One region of the Bradyrhizobium sp. LA6.8 genome, then DNA from elsewhere that is predicted to be linked to it. Evidence: riboswitches for the same ligand, from Rfam matches in the RefSeq annotation. Region 1 holds a riboswitch; the other holds the start of a gene.

Region 1 (8,416 bases):
CCAGAGCGATCCGAATAGATCAGCGCGTCCGCGACGTCGTCGAGGATTCTTGCGTCGAGTTCGGATTGAACACTCATCTCGCCACCTCGCATACAGCCCGGATTTCAGCTTGCATCCCGACACACATTCGGTGTCATCGCCCGACTTGCCGCCTTCGCTAAGGCTTAGGCGGCCGAGTGAGTTCTTGGCCCGGCGAAGCCTTGGCGGAGACGGGATCGGGCGATCCAGTATTCCGAGACGGCAGTAGGTAATCGAGAGGCTGCGGCGGACTGGATGCCCCGGTCAAGCCGGGGCATGACAGTAGGGTGTGTAGCTACACCCGAAAATGCTTCGATAGTTTGAGGCCCTGCGCCTGGTAGTTCGAGCCGATGCGCTGGCCGTACATCGCGTCGGGGCGCGCCAGCATCTTCTCGTAGACGAGGCGGCCGACGATCTGGCCGTGCTCGAGGATGAACGGCACCTCGCGCGAGCGCACTTCGAGCACCGCGCGCGATCCCTGCCCGCCAGCGCCGGCATAGCCGAAGCCGGGATCGAAGAATCCGGCATAGTGCACGCGGAACTCGCCGACCAGGGGATCGAACGGCACCATCTCCGCGGCGTAATCGGGCGGCACCTGCACAGCTTCCTTGGAGGCGAGGATGTAGAACTCGCCGGGGTCGAGGATCAGGCTGCCGTCGGGACGCGCCGAGATCGGCTCCCAGAAATCCTCCACCGCATAGCCGGAGCGGCGGTCGACGTCGACGACGCCGGTGTGGCGCTTGGCGCGATAGCCGACGAAGCCGTTGGCCTTCTCGCCGGAGAGATCGACGGAGACGGCGACGCCGCCCGTGAGATCAGCATCGTCGAGATCGACGAGACGCTCGGTTGCATGCAGCGCCTCGAGCTCGTCGATGTTGAGGATGGCATCTCCGGTGCGGAAGCGCACCTGGCTCAGGCGCGAGCCCTCGCTGACCAGCACCGGAAACGTCTTCGGGCTGATCTCGGCGTAGAGCGGGCCGTGATAGCCGGCGCCGATCATGTCGAAGCGGCGGGTGCCGTCGGCGATGACGCGGGTGAAGACATCGAGCCGGCCGGTCGAGCTTTTCGGGTTGGCGGCCGCGACGATCTCCGGCGGCAGCGCCAGGCTTTCCAAGAGCGGCACGATGTAGACGCAGTTGGTCTCCAGCACCGCGCCATCGGCGAGGCTGAACTCGTGCAGCTTTAACTCGTCGATGCGCTCGGCGACGGTCGCGCCGGGCCCCGGCAGAAAGCTGGCGCGAACGCGATAGGCGATGTCGCCGAGGCGAAGGTCGAGGCTCGCCGGCTGGATCTGGCTTTCGACGAAGTCATAAGCGGGCAGGATGAGGCCCGCCTTCGCCATCGCCGCGATCATGCGGTCGGGCAGGATACCATTGGCGTCGGCGGCAACCGTGAAGCTCAACCGGGGGTCCTCGTCAGGGGTCAAATGCATCCGGACATGCGGGAAATAGCAGCCTTTTACGGCTATCCGATGGACGCCTTGACGGAAAGGCCATTGCGGAATATGAGCATCACTTATCCCGTGGTGATTTGAGCCGGCCGGCTTGCAGCCACGTTAAATAAGTCGCTAAACAGGCCGGGGACCTCTGTGATCCCGGCCCGTGGAAGTTATCCAGGCCGGTTTTTTTGTGACCATTTTCGATGGTCACGCAGAGGAGGTCCTATGTCGAAGTCCCCGGCGTCCACCACGCAATACCGTCCCGAAACCCGCCTGGTCCATTCCGGCACCCTGCGCTCGCAATATGGCGAGACGTCGGAGGCGCTGTTTTTGACCCAGGGCTACGTCTACAACAGCGCCGAGGAATGCGAGGCGAGGTTCAAGGGCGAGGACCCCGGCTTCATCTATTCGCGCTATTCCAACCCGACTATCTCGATGTTCGAGCGCCGCATGATCGAGCTCGAAGGCGCCGAAGCCGCCCGCTCGGCCGCGACCGGCATGGCCGCGGTGACGACCGCGATCCTGGCGCCGCTGAAGGCCGGCGATCATGTGGTGGCCTCCCGTGCCCTGTTCGGCTCGTGTCTCTACGTCATTCAGGATCTCTTGCCGCGCTACGGCATCGAGACCACACTGGTCGACGGAGCCGATCTCGACCAGTGGCAGCGCGCCTTGCGGCCGAACACCAAGACGTTCTTCCTGGAGAGCCCGACCAACCCGACGCTCGACGTGCTCGACATTCCAGGGATCGCCGAGATCGCGCACAGCGGCGGCGCGCGGCTCGTCGTCGACAATGTGTTCGCGACGCCGATCTGGCAGAGCCCGCTCGCGCTAGGGGCCGACGTCGTGGTCTATTCCGCGACCAAGCACATCGACGGCCAGGGCCGTTGTCTCGGCGGCATCATCCTGTCGTCGGAAGCGTTCATCGCCGAGCACATCCACAATTTCATGCGCCAGACCGGCCCATCGATCTCGCCGTTCAACGCGTGGGTCCTGCTGAAGGGCCTGGAGACTCTGGGCGTGCGCGTGCGTGCGCAGACCGAGACGGCGGGACGCATGGCCGACGTGCTGGCGAGCCATCCGAAGATTTCGCGGCTGGTCTATCCCGGCCGCGCCGATCATCCGCAGGCAGATCTCGTGAAGAAGCAGATGCGCGGCGGCTCGACGCTGGTCGGCTTCGAGGTCAAGGGCGGCAAGCAGGGTGCGTTCCGCGTGCTCAACGAGCTCAAGCTTGCAAAAATCTCGAACAATCTCGGCGATGCCAAGAGCCTCGTCACGCATCCGGCGACCACGACGCATCAGCGCCTCAAGCCGGAAGACCGCGCCGCGCTCGGCATCAGCGAGGGCTTCATCCGCTTCTCGGCGGGGCTCGAGCATGTGGATGATCTGATCGAGGATCTGACCGCGGCGCTGGAGAAGGCGTGAGGGCTTCACGAGCTCGGAATCGTAGGGGGGCAAAGCGACTTGTCCGCCGTAGCTCGAAGAGCGAAGGCGGAAGCGTGCCCACCATTCACGATCATATCGCCGATAGATGGTGGGCACGGCGCGCGAAGGGCGCGCCGTTGCCCACCCTACGGAAGCTCACATCGGCCGATACGTTCGCACGTCCGCGGGCACGTTGACGCCGAGCTTGATCTGGCCGACGGAGCGGATGATGTCGTCGCCGAGGATCTGCGCGAAGCAGGCATAGCCCCAATCGTTCATATGCAGGCCGTCGGCGATCACGAAACTCTCGACCGGGATCGATTGATTCTCGTGCCAGTCGCGCATCACCTCGAAGCGGGGGAAGATGCCGACGTGACGGAGCTCGGCGACCTTGCCGAGCAGGTGCACCATCTTGCCGGCGCTCTCCTTGCGCTGGTTGACGGCTGGCGAATATTGCGGATCGACCAGCACGATGTCGGCGCCGCCAGCGGCCTGGATGCGGGAGATGCCGTCCTCGACCATCTTGGCGGTGTCGCCGGGATCGAGATTGCGCAGCACGGCGTTGGTGCCGACCTGCCAGATCACGAGATCCGGATGCACGTCGATCACCTCCTTCTGGAGGCGCTTCATCATCTCGGGCGCGTCCTCGCCGCCGACGCCGGCGTTGATCACGGTGATGTCGGCGGTCGGATATTGCCGGCGGAGCTGCGCGGCGAGACGGTTCGGATAGTTGAAATCGGGCGAGCTCGCGCCATAGCCTGCCGTCGACGACGAGCCGAACGCAACGATCACGACGGGTTTGCCGGCGACGAGCTTGCCCGCGACATGCGGCAGCGAGCCCATCGCCTTCGAGCCACCCTTCGGCGTGAGGCAGGGCACGCGGCTGAAAATGTCCCCGGCGGATTTCGCGACCTGCTTCACCTTGTCGATGGCGCGGGCGGTCACGCCGCGCTGCTCGTGGGACGTCGCGGCGACGGTGGTCTGGGAGGGCGAAGCGGAAGCCGGACTAGCGGCCTGCTGCGGCGCGGGCGTCGCCTGCGTGGCCTGCGCCTGCACTGGTGCCAGCGACACCGGCGTCAGGAGCAGCAGAGCCGCCGCGGGCGCAGCCAGCCATGTCGTCAACCAAAAAGGGCGGAGAGAACTCATTAACGCTAGACCTCAATTTTGCTGCTGGGCCGGCCCCAGATGGGCTGCGTCGATCACAAACTGTGCCAACGCCCGGCCAAGGCAGTCATGGACCTGTTTCGCCAGCTCTGGCCCGCGGGACGGGCTGAACAGGTCGAACTGACCCTGATCATTCCACTGCCGCATGATCGCGAAACGGTCGAACAGCGGGATGTCATGCTCCTGCGCCACCACCCGCATATTGTCGAGATAGGGCGGCACCGAGATCATGGTTTCGGTACGCGGGCTGTACTGCAAGTTCATCAACACGACGTCAGCCCCTGCTTTTTGCAGCGCGGAAACCCCTTCGGTCACCGCCCCGCGAAAATCATCGGGATCAATCGCTCGGATAGCATCCACAGTCCCGGTCTGCCAGATGACCAAAGTAGGCCTTTTTGCTTCCATCAGCTTAACGAAGGTGGCGGCCGCCTCCTCGGCCGTCTTCTTGCTCTGTATTTCTACGGAGACGTGCACAGTCTCCGACGGCAGCAGCCTGTCCTGCAGGATGGCCTGCATGCGCGCCGGATAGGAGCTGTCCTCTGAGGCCGGAATCGTGGTCGAACGGCTGCCGATGACCAGGATTTCCAGCGGTTTGCCGGCCTTGATGGCATCGGCGACCCTCGGAAGCTGGCTTTCAGTGGTGAGCAGATAGGATGGCAATTCGCAGGCCGGGGGCGCGGCCGGAGCAGCCGGCACGGCATCGCCCGCGCGCGCCAGGGGCGCGGCGAGGTTACCGCACAGCAGGACCAGGCTCAGGAGAACCTTCGCCTTCATCAGCCCCCTCCCGCCAGATCGGCGTTGCCGACGGCGTTTTTGGTTTTCGCACCGCTCTTGTCAGCCACGCGCTTGTACCACGAAATCACCCAGGCAACGCCCCACATGATCAGGATTCCGGAGAGACTAATCAGCGCATGCATGGCTGCGCCGCCGGAGACTTCGGCCAGGATGAAATGGCCGGCGAAGGCGAGGAAGACACCGAGACAAAAGATCTCCAGGGAATGCTGGCCGCAGAGGATCAGCGGCCGCAGCCAGGGCGATTTCAGGCCCGGCCATTCCCGGGGCAGGAAGCGAACGGTGAGCGCGGCGAACGCCAGGAAATGCGTGAAGCGCAGCACGTCGAGATCGGCCTTGTCGATCGGATACATCCACTGCTCGAGCCGCCTCGGCATGAAGTGGGAGAGCTGCGGCACATACCAGGTCAGCGTCACGTAGAACGCCGCGACCAGATAGGCGATCGATATCCACATCGTGACGCGGGACGCCAGGATGCGCGACATGCGTCGCGCACCTCCGAGCGCACACCATGCACCGAATACGAAAAGCAATTGCCAGGCGAAGGGATTGAACGCCCAGAAGCCGTTCGGATAGGCCGACAGATAGAGGTCGTATTCCCAGGTCACCGCGTAGAGCAGAACCGAGAGGCCGAGCGTCACGTCGGGCCGCCATTTCATCAGCCACAAGATCAAGGGCAGCGCCAGCATCAGCACGATATAGAGCGGCAGCACGTCCATGTTGACCGGACGAAAGCGCAGCAGCAGCGCCTGCACGATCGTGACGTCGGGCTGCTTGAGGAAATCCATGATGCCCATCTCTTCGGTGTAGAGCGGGTTCTCGAACCTGGTCGCAACGTAGGAGATTTCGGCGAGGAAGATCGTGAACAGAAAGACGTGGGCGACATAGATCTGCCAGACGCGCCGCAGGATGCGCGCGGTGGCGACGACGAAGCCGCTTTCGAGCATGGCACGACCGTAGACGAACGCCGCGGTGTAGCCGGAGATGAAGATGAAGATCTCGGTGGCGTCGCTGAAGCCGTAATTGCGGATCGTGAACCAGGTCAAAAGGCTCGGCGGCAGATGGTCGACGAAGATCAGCCACAGCGCGAGCCCGCGGAACAGGTCGAGCCGGAGCTCGCGCTCGCCGATGGCGGGCAGCGTGATGGCCGGCGCGGCGGAGCGCGGCTTCGCCTCCGCAGGTCTGGCCTCCGCAGGCTTGCCGGTTCCCGCGATCGTCGATCCCGTCACTTGGTCGGCAATGGTCATCGGGGGTTCGAAACCCTTCCGCAAATCGCGACGTGTCATGGAGTGTACAGGTCCGGCCGTCGTCTCGCAAAGCGGCCGGATCACATTGGGTCTACTTCCTCGGCAATTCTGGCGGCACGATGTCACCAAAACCGCCTGCGGGCGTTGGTTCCCGGCCGGGTTTTCGTTATGATGGCAGCCATGTATCGCGCCGTGACCCGCCAGATCGAAGTGACCGTCGAGCCGAACTTTGTTCCGGAGCAGTCGTCGGCTGACCGCTCCCGCTATTTCTGGTCCTACACCATCGTCATCACCAATTCCGGCAACGAAACCGTGCAGCTGAAGACGCGGCACTGGATCATCACCGACGCCACCGGCCGCCAGCAGGAGGTCAGGGGCGAGGGCGTCGTCGGCGAGCAGCCGACCCTGGCTCCCGGCGAGCGCTTCGAATACACCTCCGGCGTGCCGCTCGCGACCGCCTCGGGCTTCATGACCGGCCGCTACCAGATGGTCAGCGAAAGCGGCGAACGCTTCGAGATCGACGTGCCGACATTCTCGCTGGACAGCCCGGACAACAAGCGGGTGTTGAACTAGCGCGGTGCCGTAGGGTGGGCAAAGGCGCAAAGCGCCGTGCCCACCATTCCAAACGTGGCGCATAAGATGGTGGGCACGCTGCGCTTTGCCCACCCTACGGCTGGATTGCTTCGCTGCGCGCAATGACGGAGGATGCGACGCCTACGCGTCTTCCGCGCCCGCCTCGTGCGGCGTGAACTGGTACACCGACGAGCAGAACTCGCAGGTCACGACGACCTTGTCGTCCTTGACCATGGCGGCGCGGTCGTCGGGCGAGAAGCTCTTCAGCATCGCACCAACCGCGTCGCGCGAGCAGGAGCATTGCGCCTTCAGCACCAGCGGATTGAACACACGCACGCCGCGCTCGTGGAACAGGCGGAACAGCAGCCGTTCGCCGGAGAGCTCGGGGTCGATCAGCTCGACGTCCTCGACGGTCTCGACCAGCGAACGCGCCTCGACCCAGGCGTCGTCTTCGGCGACAGCATGCACCTCCGCGCCTTCGGGCGCATCGCCGGGATGCAAATCGGCCTGCCGGGCGCGCTCGGGCGCCTTCGGCAGGAACTGCATCAGCATGCCGCCGGCGCGCCAGCGATGCTTGCCGCCGTCGTTCGAGCGCCACTCCTCGCCGACCGCGAGACGCACGCGCGTCGGGATCTGCTCGGAGCGCAGGAAATATTCGTGGGCGGCATCTTCCAGGCTACCGCCGTCGAGCGCGACCAGGCCCTGGTAGCGGCTCATGTCGGGACCCTGGTCGATGGTCATGGCGAGATGACCGTTACCAAGGAGCGCGCCGGAATCTTTTGTCTCGCCGAGGCGCTCGGCATCGTAGCGCGCATAGGCGCGCAGGCGATCCGGCGCCATGTAGTCGACGACCAGGAACGACACCGGACCGTCGGTCTGGGCCTGGAGGATGAAGCGGCCCTCGAACTTCAGCGCCGAGCCGAGCAGCGTCGTCAGCACGATGGCCTCGCCGAGCAGCTTGCCCACGGCAGGGGGATAATCGTGCTTGGTCAGGATCTCGTCGAGCGCGGGACCGAGCCGCACCAGGCGGCCGCGCACGTCGAGTGCGTCGACCTCGTAAGGCAGCACGGCGTCATCGATGGGAACCGCTGATGGTGCGCGAACCGGGCCTTCAGGCCCGGTATTCATGTCAGGGGATTGGGAAACCATGGCGCTTTATCTGGGGTCGATGGAGGAAAATGGAAGAGGGCTCAAGGGTGGTGTGTTCCGGATGCACTTATGATCGCACAGGATCCTGCAAATTCGATGTCGTCCCGGCGCGCGCAAAGCGCTGATACGGGACCCATAGCCACAGGATTACGCGATAGCCCGCGTAGCCCGGATGGAGCGTAGCGCAATCCGGGACCACTCCAACTGCGGACACAAACCCGGATTTCGCTGCGCTCCATCCGGGCTACAAGTGAGATTACTTCACCGCGTCAAAGCACCAGGCCAGAATGCCCTTCTGCGCATGCAGGCGGTTTTCGGCCTCGTCGAACACGACCGATTGCGGGCCGTCGATCACTTCGTCGGTGACCTCCTCGCCGCGATGGGCGGGCAGGCAATGCATGAACAGCGCATCGGGCTTGGCCAGCGACATCAGCTTCGAATTGACCTGATAGGGCTTCAGCACGTTGTGACGGTGCTCGCCTTCCTTGTCGCCCATCGACACCCAGGTGTCGGTGACGACGCAGTCGGCCCCCTTCACGGCGGCCTCAGGATCGGTGCCGAGCACGATCGGCGCGCCGGTGGCCTTGATGAAGTCCCGCATCACCTTTTTCGG
Region 2 (8,416 bases), on a different contig from region 1:
GCGACGCGGTGCGCGCAGGCGGGCAGCTCGTGATCTTTCCGGAAGGCACACGCCGGGCGCCCGGCGCCGCGCCCGATTACAAGACCGGCTTTGCGCAGATCTATTCGTCCTGCGGCGTGCGGTGCCTGCCGATCGCGCTCAATTCCGGCCTGTTCTGGCCGCGCCGCACTTTCATGCGCTATCCCGGCACGCTGGTGGTCGAGTTCCTCGATCCGCTGCCATCGGGCCTGCCGAAAGATGAGTTTCTCGCGCGCGTGCAAACCGCCATCGAAGACGCGACCGGCCGCCTCGTCGAAGCGGGCCGGAAAGAGCAGGAGCAGTTGATCGGCTCGTCGCCGAGCTACGCGCCGTCGCAGAGCTAGCGGTTCTCTCGATCTTCTGCGGGAGCCGGCGCGTGCAGGGAATGCGCATCACCATGCAGCATGGTCGCGAGCTGATGCAATTGCGTGTCGCGAAAACCTTCGGCCTCGATCGCCTTCACCGTTGCCGTCACGTAGTCGCGGTTGGCGCCGGACTGGCCATGACCCTGGACGACATGGCGATGCTGGTCGGCGAGCGACAGCCGGCCGGCATATTGGACGTGGCCGCGGTCGACGACATAGGCAAGCGCGGAGACGCGCTGTCGCGCGTCGTTCTCAAGCCACACCGAGCGCATCACCTCGCGATAGACGGACGTGACCTGCTCGCGCGCCCGCAGATAGGCGACGACGTCGGCGCGGTCCTTCTCGGCGACGCGAAAAGCAATGCCGCGGCAGGCGCCGCCGCGGTCGAGTCCGAGCACCAGGCCCGGCTGCTCCGGCGTGCCGCGATGCACGAAGGAATAGACGCAGAGCGCGCGGTGCTCGCCGACCAGCCGCGCCGGGACGCGTTCCCTGAATTCGAAGCCCGGCCGCCACATCAGCGAGCCATAGCCGAACACCCAGAGGTCGCCCTTGGCTGTGGTGACGGAGGGGAGGGTAATTTCCGACATTTCGGGCACGGCTACCAGAACGACGGCCCCAAGCGAAGTGAATTCTCGGCCTTTCGGCGCGGCCGAACCCCGCTTACATTTGACAAAATCTGGGGTCAAAGGGTCGCCGCATGTCAGATATGACCGTTGCCACAGGCCGCCGCCCCCGTTGGGGCCTTTTCATCGCCCCCATTATCCTCCTGATCCTCGCCGTCGCGTGGAGCTGCTTCTGGTTCTATGCGGCCTCGCAGGCCGAAATCGCCGCAGACGCCTGGCGGGCGCAGGAGGCCAAGTCCGGCCGCATCTATGATTGCGCCAAGCGCTCGATCGCCGGCTTCCCGTTCCGCTTCGAGGTCCAGTGCTCCGGCGCCAGCGTCGCCCTGGTGTCGCAGAACGCCAGCAAGACGCCGTTCACGGCGAAGCTCGACAACATCCTGGTCGTCGCCCAGGTCTACGATCCCAAGCGCGTCATCGCCGAATTCTCCGCGCCGGCGACGCTCACCGACGGCGTCACGCAAAACACCTTCGTGGTGAATTGGAGCAAGGGCCGCAGCAGCGTGTTCGGCCTGCCGGCGGTGCCGGATCGCGCCTCCATCGTGTTCGACGATCCCGTCATCAATCGTCTCGACGGCAGCGTGCAGGTGCCGCTCGCGCGCGCCAAGCAGGTCGAGCTGCACGGTCGCCTCGCAGACGGGTCGCGGTCGGATCATCCTGTGATCGAGACCGTGCTGCACGTCGCGCGGGGCAGCATCCAGGGCGTTCATCCCTTGCTCGCCGAGCCGTTCGAGGCGGACACGCGCGCGAAGATCACGGGCCTCTCCGACCTCACGCCAAAGCCGTGGCCGCAACGCTTCCGCGAGATCCAGGCCGCCGGCGGTCACATCGAGATCGTGCAGTCGCGCGTCCAGCAGGGCGAGATGATCGCGGTTGCGGCCGGCACGCTCGGGCTCTCGGCCAATGGCCGACTCGACGGTGAGCTGCAGATGACCGTGACCGGCCTCGAGCGCGTAATCCCGGCGCTCGGCATCGAGAAGATGCTGGAGGAGGGGGTGCCGCAGGCAACCCTCGACCGCGTTGCGCCGGGCGTGAAGTCGCAGGACCTCAACAATCTGTTCGGCGCACTCGACCGCGCCGTTCCCGGCCTCGGCAAGGTCATCAAGCAGAACGCCAATGCCGGCGTTGCGGCCGGCATCAATTCGATCGGCACCGAGAGCACGCTTGAGGGCAAGAAGGCGAGGAGCTTCCCGCTGAAGTTCGTCGACGGCGCCGTGCTGCTCGGCCCGGTCAAGGTCGGCCAGATCCCGCCGCTGTATTGATCCCCGTCATTGCGAGCGAAGCGAAGCAATCCAGACTTTCTCCTCGGAAACAGTCTGGATTGCTTCGTCGCTACGCTCCTCGCAATGACGAAGGCGAGAGGGGTGGCTACGGCTTCTTGCCGAGCTGCGCATGCGGCCGGCCGAAATCCGGCGCGGCCGAATCCTGGCCGATCTCGACGATGCCGCGGCGGATGGCGCGCGTGCGCGTGAAGTGGTCGAACAGCGCCTCGCCGTCGCCGCGCCGGATCGCGCGGGTAAGCTTGGCGAGATCCTCGGTGAAGGTGCCGAGCATCTCCAGCACGGCCTCCTTGTTGGCGAGGAAGACGTCGCGCCACATCGTCGGGTCGGACGCGGCGATGCGGGTGAAATCGCGGAAGCCGCCGGCCGAGAACTTGATCACCTCGGACTCCGTCACCTGCGCCAGCTCGTCGGCGGTGCCGACAATGGTGTAGGCGATCAGATGCGGCAGATGGCTGGTGATCGCGAGCACGAGATCATGATGATCCGGCGTCATGATCTCGACCTTGGCGCCCATCGCCGCCCAGAACGCGCGCAGCCGATCGGTGGCGGCCGCATCGACGCCTTCCGGCGGCGTCAGGATGCACCAGCGGTTGATGAAGAGCTCGGCGAAACCGGAGTCGGGGCCCGAATGCTCGGTGCCCGCGACGGGATGCGCCGGCACGAAATGAATGGTCTTCGGCAGATGCGGCGCCATGTCCCTGACGATCGCGCCCTTGACCGAGCCGACGTCGGAGACGATCGCGCCCGGCTTGAGATGCGCCGCGATCTCCTGCGCCACCGGCCCGCAGGCACCGACGGGAATGCAGAGGATGACGAGGTCGGCATCCTTCACCGCTTCCGCATTGGTCGCCACGACCTGGTCGACGATGCCGAGCTCCAGCACCCGCGCGCGCGTCTTCTCCGAGCGCGCGGTGGTGACGATCTCGGAGGCCAAGCCCTGGAGCTTCGCAGCGCGCGCGATCGAGCCGCCGATCAGGCCGAAGCCGATCAGCGCAACGCGCTGGAAGTGCGGGGTGGTGCTCATTTGCCGGCCATGAAGTCGCGCAGGCCCTCGACGACGAGGCGGTTGGCCTCCTCGGTGCCGATGGTCATGCGCAGCGAATGCGGCAGGCGGTAGTTCTTCAGCGCGCGCAACACCAGCCCGCGCTTGGTGAGATATGCGTCGGCCTCGTCCGCGGTCTTGCCATTTTCCGGGAAGTGGATCAGCACGAAATTGGCGACGCCGGGCGTCACCTTCAGACCGAGCTTGCCGATCTCCTCGGAGAGCCAGTTGCGCCAGGTCTCGGTGAACTGCTTCGACATCGCCTGGTGCGCAGTGTCCTCGATCGCTGCGACCGCGGCATACATCGCCGGCGTCGACACGTTGAAGGGACCGCGGATGCGGTTGACCGCGTCGATGATGTGCTCGGGACCGAACATCCAGCCGACGCGCAGCGCGGCGAGGCCGTGGATCTTGGAGAAGGTGTGCGTCACCACGGTGTTCTCGGTGGTGGCGACGAGCTCGATCCCCATCTCGTAGTCGTTGCGCGAGACGTAATCGGAATAGGCGGCATCGAGCACCAGCAGCACGTGCGACGGCAGGCCGGCGCGCAGCCGCTTGACCTCGTCGAACGGCACATAGGTGCCGGTCGGATTGTTGGGATTGGCGAGCCAGACCAGCTTTGTCTTCGGCGTCACCGCCTTGAGGATGGCGTCGACATTGCAGGTGAGGTTGGTCTCCTGTGCGACCACGTTCTTGGCGCCGACCGCCATGGTCGCGATCGGGTAGACCAGGAAGCCGTGCGTGGTCGAGATCGCCTCGTCGCCGTGGCTGAGATAGGTGTGGGCGAGCAGATTGAGGATCTCGTCCGAGCCGGCGCCGCAGATGATGCGGTTGGGGTCGAGCCCGAAAGAGCGCCCGATCGCTTCGCGCAGCACGCGCGAGGTTCCTTCCGGATAGTCTTCCAGATGCGCCGCCACGTTCCTGAACGCCTCGATCGCCTTGGGCGAGGGCCCGAACGGCGTCTCGTTGGCCGAGAGCTTGAACACCTTGCGGCCCGGCTCAGCGACCGGGCTCTTGCCGGGCGTGTAGGGCGCAATATCGAGAATGCCGGGATTCGGCACGGGGCGGGACATCTTCAACTCCGGAAGTAGCTTTAGGCGGTTCGCGATCTACGATTTCGACCCGGTCGAGGGCACCGTATAGCGCGTTGCGTGGCTGCCGACGAGGGCCGTGGAGCGCACCGAGGCCCCCGCTTCGATCAGGGCAGCCTTGATCTTGTCGATGCTGGTCGCGCTCGTGACGGAGACCAGCAGCGCGGCGCCGTCGAAGGCGGTATCGGGCACCGCCACGATCTCGGCGAGCGGCGACAGGGCGCGGGCGACCTCGGCGTTCCACCCGGACACGCGCACGCTGAAGGTCTCGACCTCCGTCACCACGGCGCTGTCGGCGACGCGCGAGATCGCGAACACCGGCAGTGCGGCCGGATGGTCGGCGCGCTCGACGAAGGGCATCCGCGCGATAATCTTCGGCGCGCCGTTCGCTTCCAGCTCCAGCCACCATGGCGTGCGGCTCGAGGTCGCCGAGACCAGCGCCAGATCGCCCTTGGACTTCGCCACCGCTTCGACCGCGGCCTGCGCGCTGAAATGCGCGACGTAAGGCACCGTGAAACCGAAATGGAAGCGCACGGAATCGCGCATCGCCGGCTCGCTCACCGAGATGTCGGCATGCACGGAGAACGGCGCTTGGACGTAAGTGAACGTCGAGATGATGACGCGCCAGATGCTCTCGACCGTGTCGAGCGGCAGGATGCCGCGATGGCGCTGGACGATGTCACGCATCATGGCGGCCTCGCGCGCCGGGCGGAACGCCGAGCCGACCTCCTGGGTCTGCTTCACCTGGATCAGGCGGTCGATGATGTCGCCGCGCTGCATCAGGAGACGATGCATGCCCTCGTCGATCGCGTCGATCTCCTTGCGCAATTCTTGGAGCGATGGTGGCGCGGGCGGACGTTGGGACATATCTGCGAGATGCTGGTGAGAGGCTTTCCAATGCGGGTCGGCCAAGGCCCATCGGCGAGGCCGGATCCGCTGCGATCGACGTCCTGATTAGGCAGTCGGCGCGGCGAAAGCAAAGAGAAATGCAAAGGGAAACCGGGCCTTTTCGGCCGGCCTTTCAGGGATGAATTTGGCTAATCCGGACCGTGACTTGACGAAAACCGCCCAAGACAGTAGCTTTTGCCCGTTCCGTGGTCATTTGAGCCGGCCGGCTTGCAGCCACGTTAAAAAACTCGCTAAACAGGCCGGGGACGCTTCCGATCCCGGCCGAACCTATCGTTCAGGCCGGGTTTTTCATGGCCTGATTCCAGCGGCAGCCTGACGGGTGCCGCAAACGAGGTCGATGATGGTTGGCGTGAAGCCCGTGCCGAGTCCCGCGATCAGTGCCGACGACCGGTCGCATGAGGCGGATCATCCGAATTCGCAGGTCGCGCAGTTTGGCGCCGAGCAGCCGCTGGGGCTCGATTGCGGCATTGATCTCACCCCGTTCCAGATCGCCTACCAGACCTATGGCGAGCTCAACGCCGATCGCTCCAACGCGGTGCTGATCTGCCATGCGCTGACCGGCGATCAGCATGTCGCCAACGTGCATCCCGTCACCGGCAAGTCGGGCTGGTGGGAGACGCTGGTCGGTCCCGGCCGACCTCTTGATCCTCAGCATTACTTCATCATTTGCGCTAACGTGATCGGCGGCTGCATGGGCTCGACCGGGCCGGCCTCGATCAATCCCGCGACCGGCAAGGTGTGGGGCTTGGATTTCCCCGTCATCACTATTCCCGACATGGTGCGCGCGCAGGCGATGCTGATCGACCGGCTCGGCATCGACACGTTGTTCGCGGTGGTCGGCGGCTCGATGGGCGGCATGCAGGTGCTGCAATGGACCGCGGCCTATCCCAAGCGCGTGTACTCCGCGCTGGCGATTGCCTGCGCGACGCGGCACTCGGCGCAGAACATCGCTTTCCACGAGCTCGGCCGCCAGGCGGTGATGGCCGATCCCGACTGGCACAACGGCCGCTACACCGATCAGGGCATCCATCCGCATCGCGGGCTTGCGGTGGCACGGATGGCCGCGCACATCACCTATCTCTCCGACGCCGCGCTGCATCGCAAGTTCGGCCGCCGCATGCAGGACCGCGAGTTGCCGACCTTCTCGTTCGACGCCGATTTCCAGGTCGAGAGCTATCTGCGCTACCAGGGCTCGTCCTTCGTCGAGCGGTTCGACGCCAACTCCTATCTCTATCTGACCCGCGCGATGGACTATTTCGACATCGCCGGCGATCACGGCGGCGTGCTGGCGAAAGCGTTCGCGGGCATCGAGACGCGCTTCTGCGTGGTCTCCTTCACCAGCGACTGGCTGTTCCCGACCTCGGAATCGCGCGCACTGGTGCATGCGCTGAACGCGTCGAGCGCGCGGGTGTCGTTCGCCGAGATCGAGACCGATCGCGGCCATGACGCCTTCCTGCTCGACGTGCCCGAATTCTTCGATATCGCCCGTGCCTTCCTGCAATCGGCAGGGAAGGCGCGCGGGCTCACCGCCAGGATTGACTGACAAGGACGGCTAGCGATGTCTGTGCAGGAAGTGCTGCCGCTGGGCGGCGTTGCGACGGAGCAGTCCGGCCAGTTTCGGGCCGATCATCTGCTGGTCGCCGAGATGGTCAAGCCCGGCTCGAAAGTGCTCGACGTCGGCTGCGGCGAGGGCGATTTGCTCCAGCTTCTGGAGACCCGCGGCATCGACGGGCGCGGCATCGAGCTGTCGCGCGAGGGCGTCAACCGCTGCGTCGCCAAGGGCCTTGCGGTGGTGCAGGGCGATGCCGACACCGATCTCGTCAATTATCCCGACGACGCCTTCGATTACGTCATCCTGTCGCAGACGCTACAGGCGACGCGGCAGCCGCGGGTCGTGCTGGAGAATCTGCTGCGCATCGGCCGCCGCGCCATCGTGTCGTTCCCGAATTTCGGCTTCTGGAAGATGCGGCTCCAGCTCCTGGTCGGCGGCCACATGCCGCGCACCGAGAATCTGCCGGCGACCTGGTACGACACCGCCAACATCCATTTCTGCACCATCAAGGATTTCGTCGAGCTCTGCGACGCGATCCACGTCAAGATGGAGCGCGCCGAGGCGCTGGATCTCTACGGCCGTCCATTGCGGCTGCGATTGCCGTGGTGGGTGTGGAACATGTTCGGCGAGCAGGGCGTGTTTCTGCTCACGCGCGGGCAGGGGAAGTAGTTGCCGTCATTCCGGGCCTGCGCCTGTCGGCGCACCCCGGAATGACAGCGGCTGGCAGTCTAATGCGCCGCCAGCGACCGCGGATCGCGCACCGGCCAGCGCCCGGCTTCCACCAGCGTCACGAACCGCTCCACGCTCTCGTTGAACAGCGCGGGCTCTTCGAGATTGAGCACGTGGCCGGACTTCGGAAACATCGCAAGGCCCGCTGCGGGCAGGTGCTTCTTCAGGAACAGGCTTGCCCCGACGCAGGGATCGTCCTCGTCGCCGCAGATGATCAGCGCGGGCGTTACCACACCTCGAATGGCATCCGGCATCGTGTAAATCGATGGCCTGCCGCCCTGGAAGCCGCGCATCGTGTTCGCGGAGCCCTTGGCATCGTGGCGCGCCAGTGCGGCGTAGAAATCGGCGTGGCCGCGCGGGTCCTTCACAAGGAACGGAATCCGGCTCGGCGCCTCGCGCGTGACCTTTGCGACCTCGGCGGAGCCGAGCGTCTCGAGCTGCTCGGCATTGGCGCGGCACTGCTTGCGCCAGTTGTCGAGATTCTCGATCTCCGATCCTGAGCCCACGCCGGCCAGCGTCATCGACAGCGCGCGCTGTGGCGCGTTCAATCCGATCTGGAGCGACGAATAGGCGCCCATCGACAGGCCGACGAGATGCGCGCGCTCGATCTTGAGATGATCGAGCACCGCGAGCGCGTCGGTGTAGAAATGCTTGTAGGTGTAGACCTCGCCATCAGGCGCGTCCGACGGCGTGTAGCCGCGCGCGGAATAGGTGATGCAGCGATGGCCGCGCGAGAAGTAGCGCATCTGCGGCTCCCAATTGGTGTAGTCGGCCGCGAACTCATGCAGAAAAATAATCGGCGTTCCC

Evidence for each region. A riboswitch is a leader RNA that binds a small molecule or an ion and turns the genes downstream of it on or off. The one in region 1 is predicted to bind S-adenosylmethionine.
Region 2: it holds a riboswitch for S-adenosylmethionine, as region 1 does, so the genes downstream of both, metX (homoserine O-acetyltransferase MetX) here and ABIA90_RS43545 (O-succinylhomoserine sulfhydrylase) in region 1, are expected to answer to the same signal.

What each region holds. Positions count from the first base shown of each region.
Region 1 is NZ_JBEPQQ010000016.1:40,426-48,841, forward strand. Features, by position in the region: gene ABIA90_RS43535 (PAS domain-containing protein) at 1-77, opposite strand, end outside; gene ABIA90_RS43540 (2'-deoxycytidine 5'-triphosphate deaminase) at 314-1,450, opposite strand; SAM riboswitch at 1,531-1,610, shown strand; gene ABIA90_RS43545 (O-succinylhomoserine sulfhydrylase) at 1,682-2,878, shown strand; gene ABIA90_RS43550 (SGNH/GDSL hydrolase family protein) at 3,035-4,024, opposite strand; gene ABIA90_RS43555 (SGNH/GDSL hydrolase family protein) at 4,037-4,816, opposite strand; gene ABIA90_RS43560 (OpgC domain-containing protein) at 4,816-6,081, opposite strand; gene apaG (Co2+/Mg2+ efflux facilitator ApaG/CorD) at 6,262-6,654, shown strand; gene ABIA90_RS43570 (Hsp33 family molecular chaperone) at 6,796-7,803, opposite strand; gene argF (ornithine carbamoyltransferase) at 8,060-8,416, opposite strand, start outside.
Region 2 is NZ_JBEPQQ010000011.1:277,075-285,490, forward strand. Features, by position in the region: gene ABIA90_RS39070 (lysophospholipid acyltransferase family protein) at 1-362, shown strand, start outside; gene ABIA90_RS39075 (gamma-glutamylcyclotransferase) at 359-970, opposite strand; gene ABIA90_RS39080 (DUF2125 domain-containing protein) at 1,081-2,265, shown strand; gene ABIA90_RS39085 (prephenate/arogenate dehydrogenase family protein) at 2,372-3,310, opposite strand; gene ABIA90_RS39090 (pyridoxal phosphate-dependent aminotransferase) at 3,307-4,401, opposite strand; gene ABIA90_RS39095 (chorismate mutase) at 4,438-5,286, opposite strand; SAM riboswitch at 5,504-5,583, shown strand; gene metX (homoserine O-acetyltransferase MetX) at 5,669-6,871, shown strand; gene metW (methionine biosynthesis protein MetW) at 6,887-7,549, shown strand; gene ABIA90_RS39110 (alpha/beta fold hydrolase) at 7,609-8,416, opposite strand, start outside.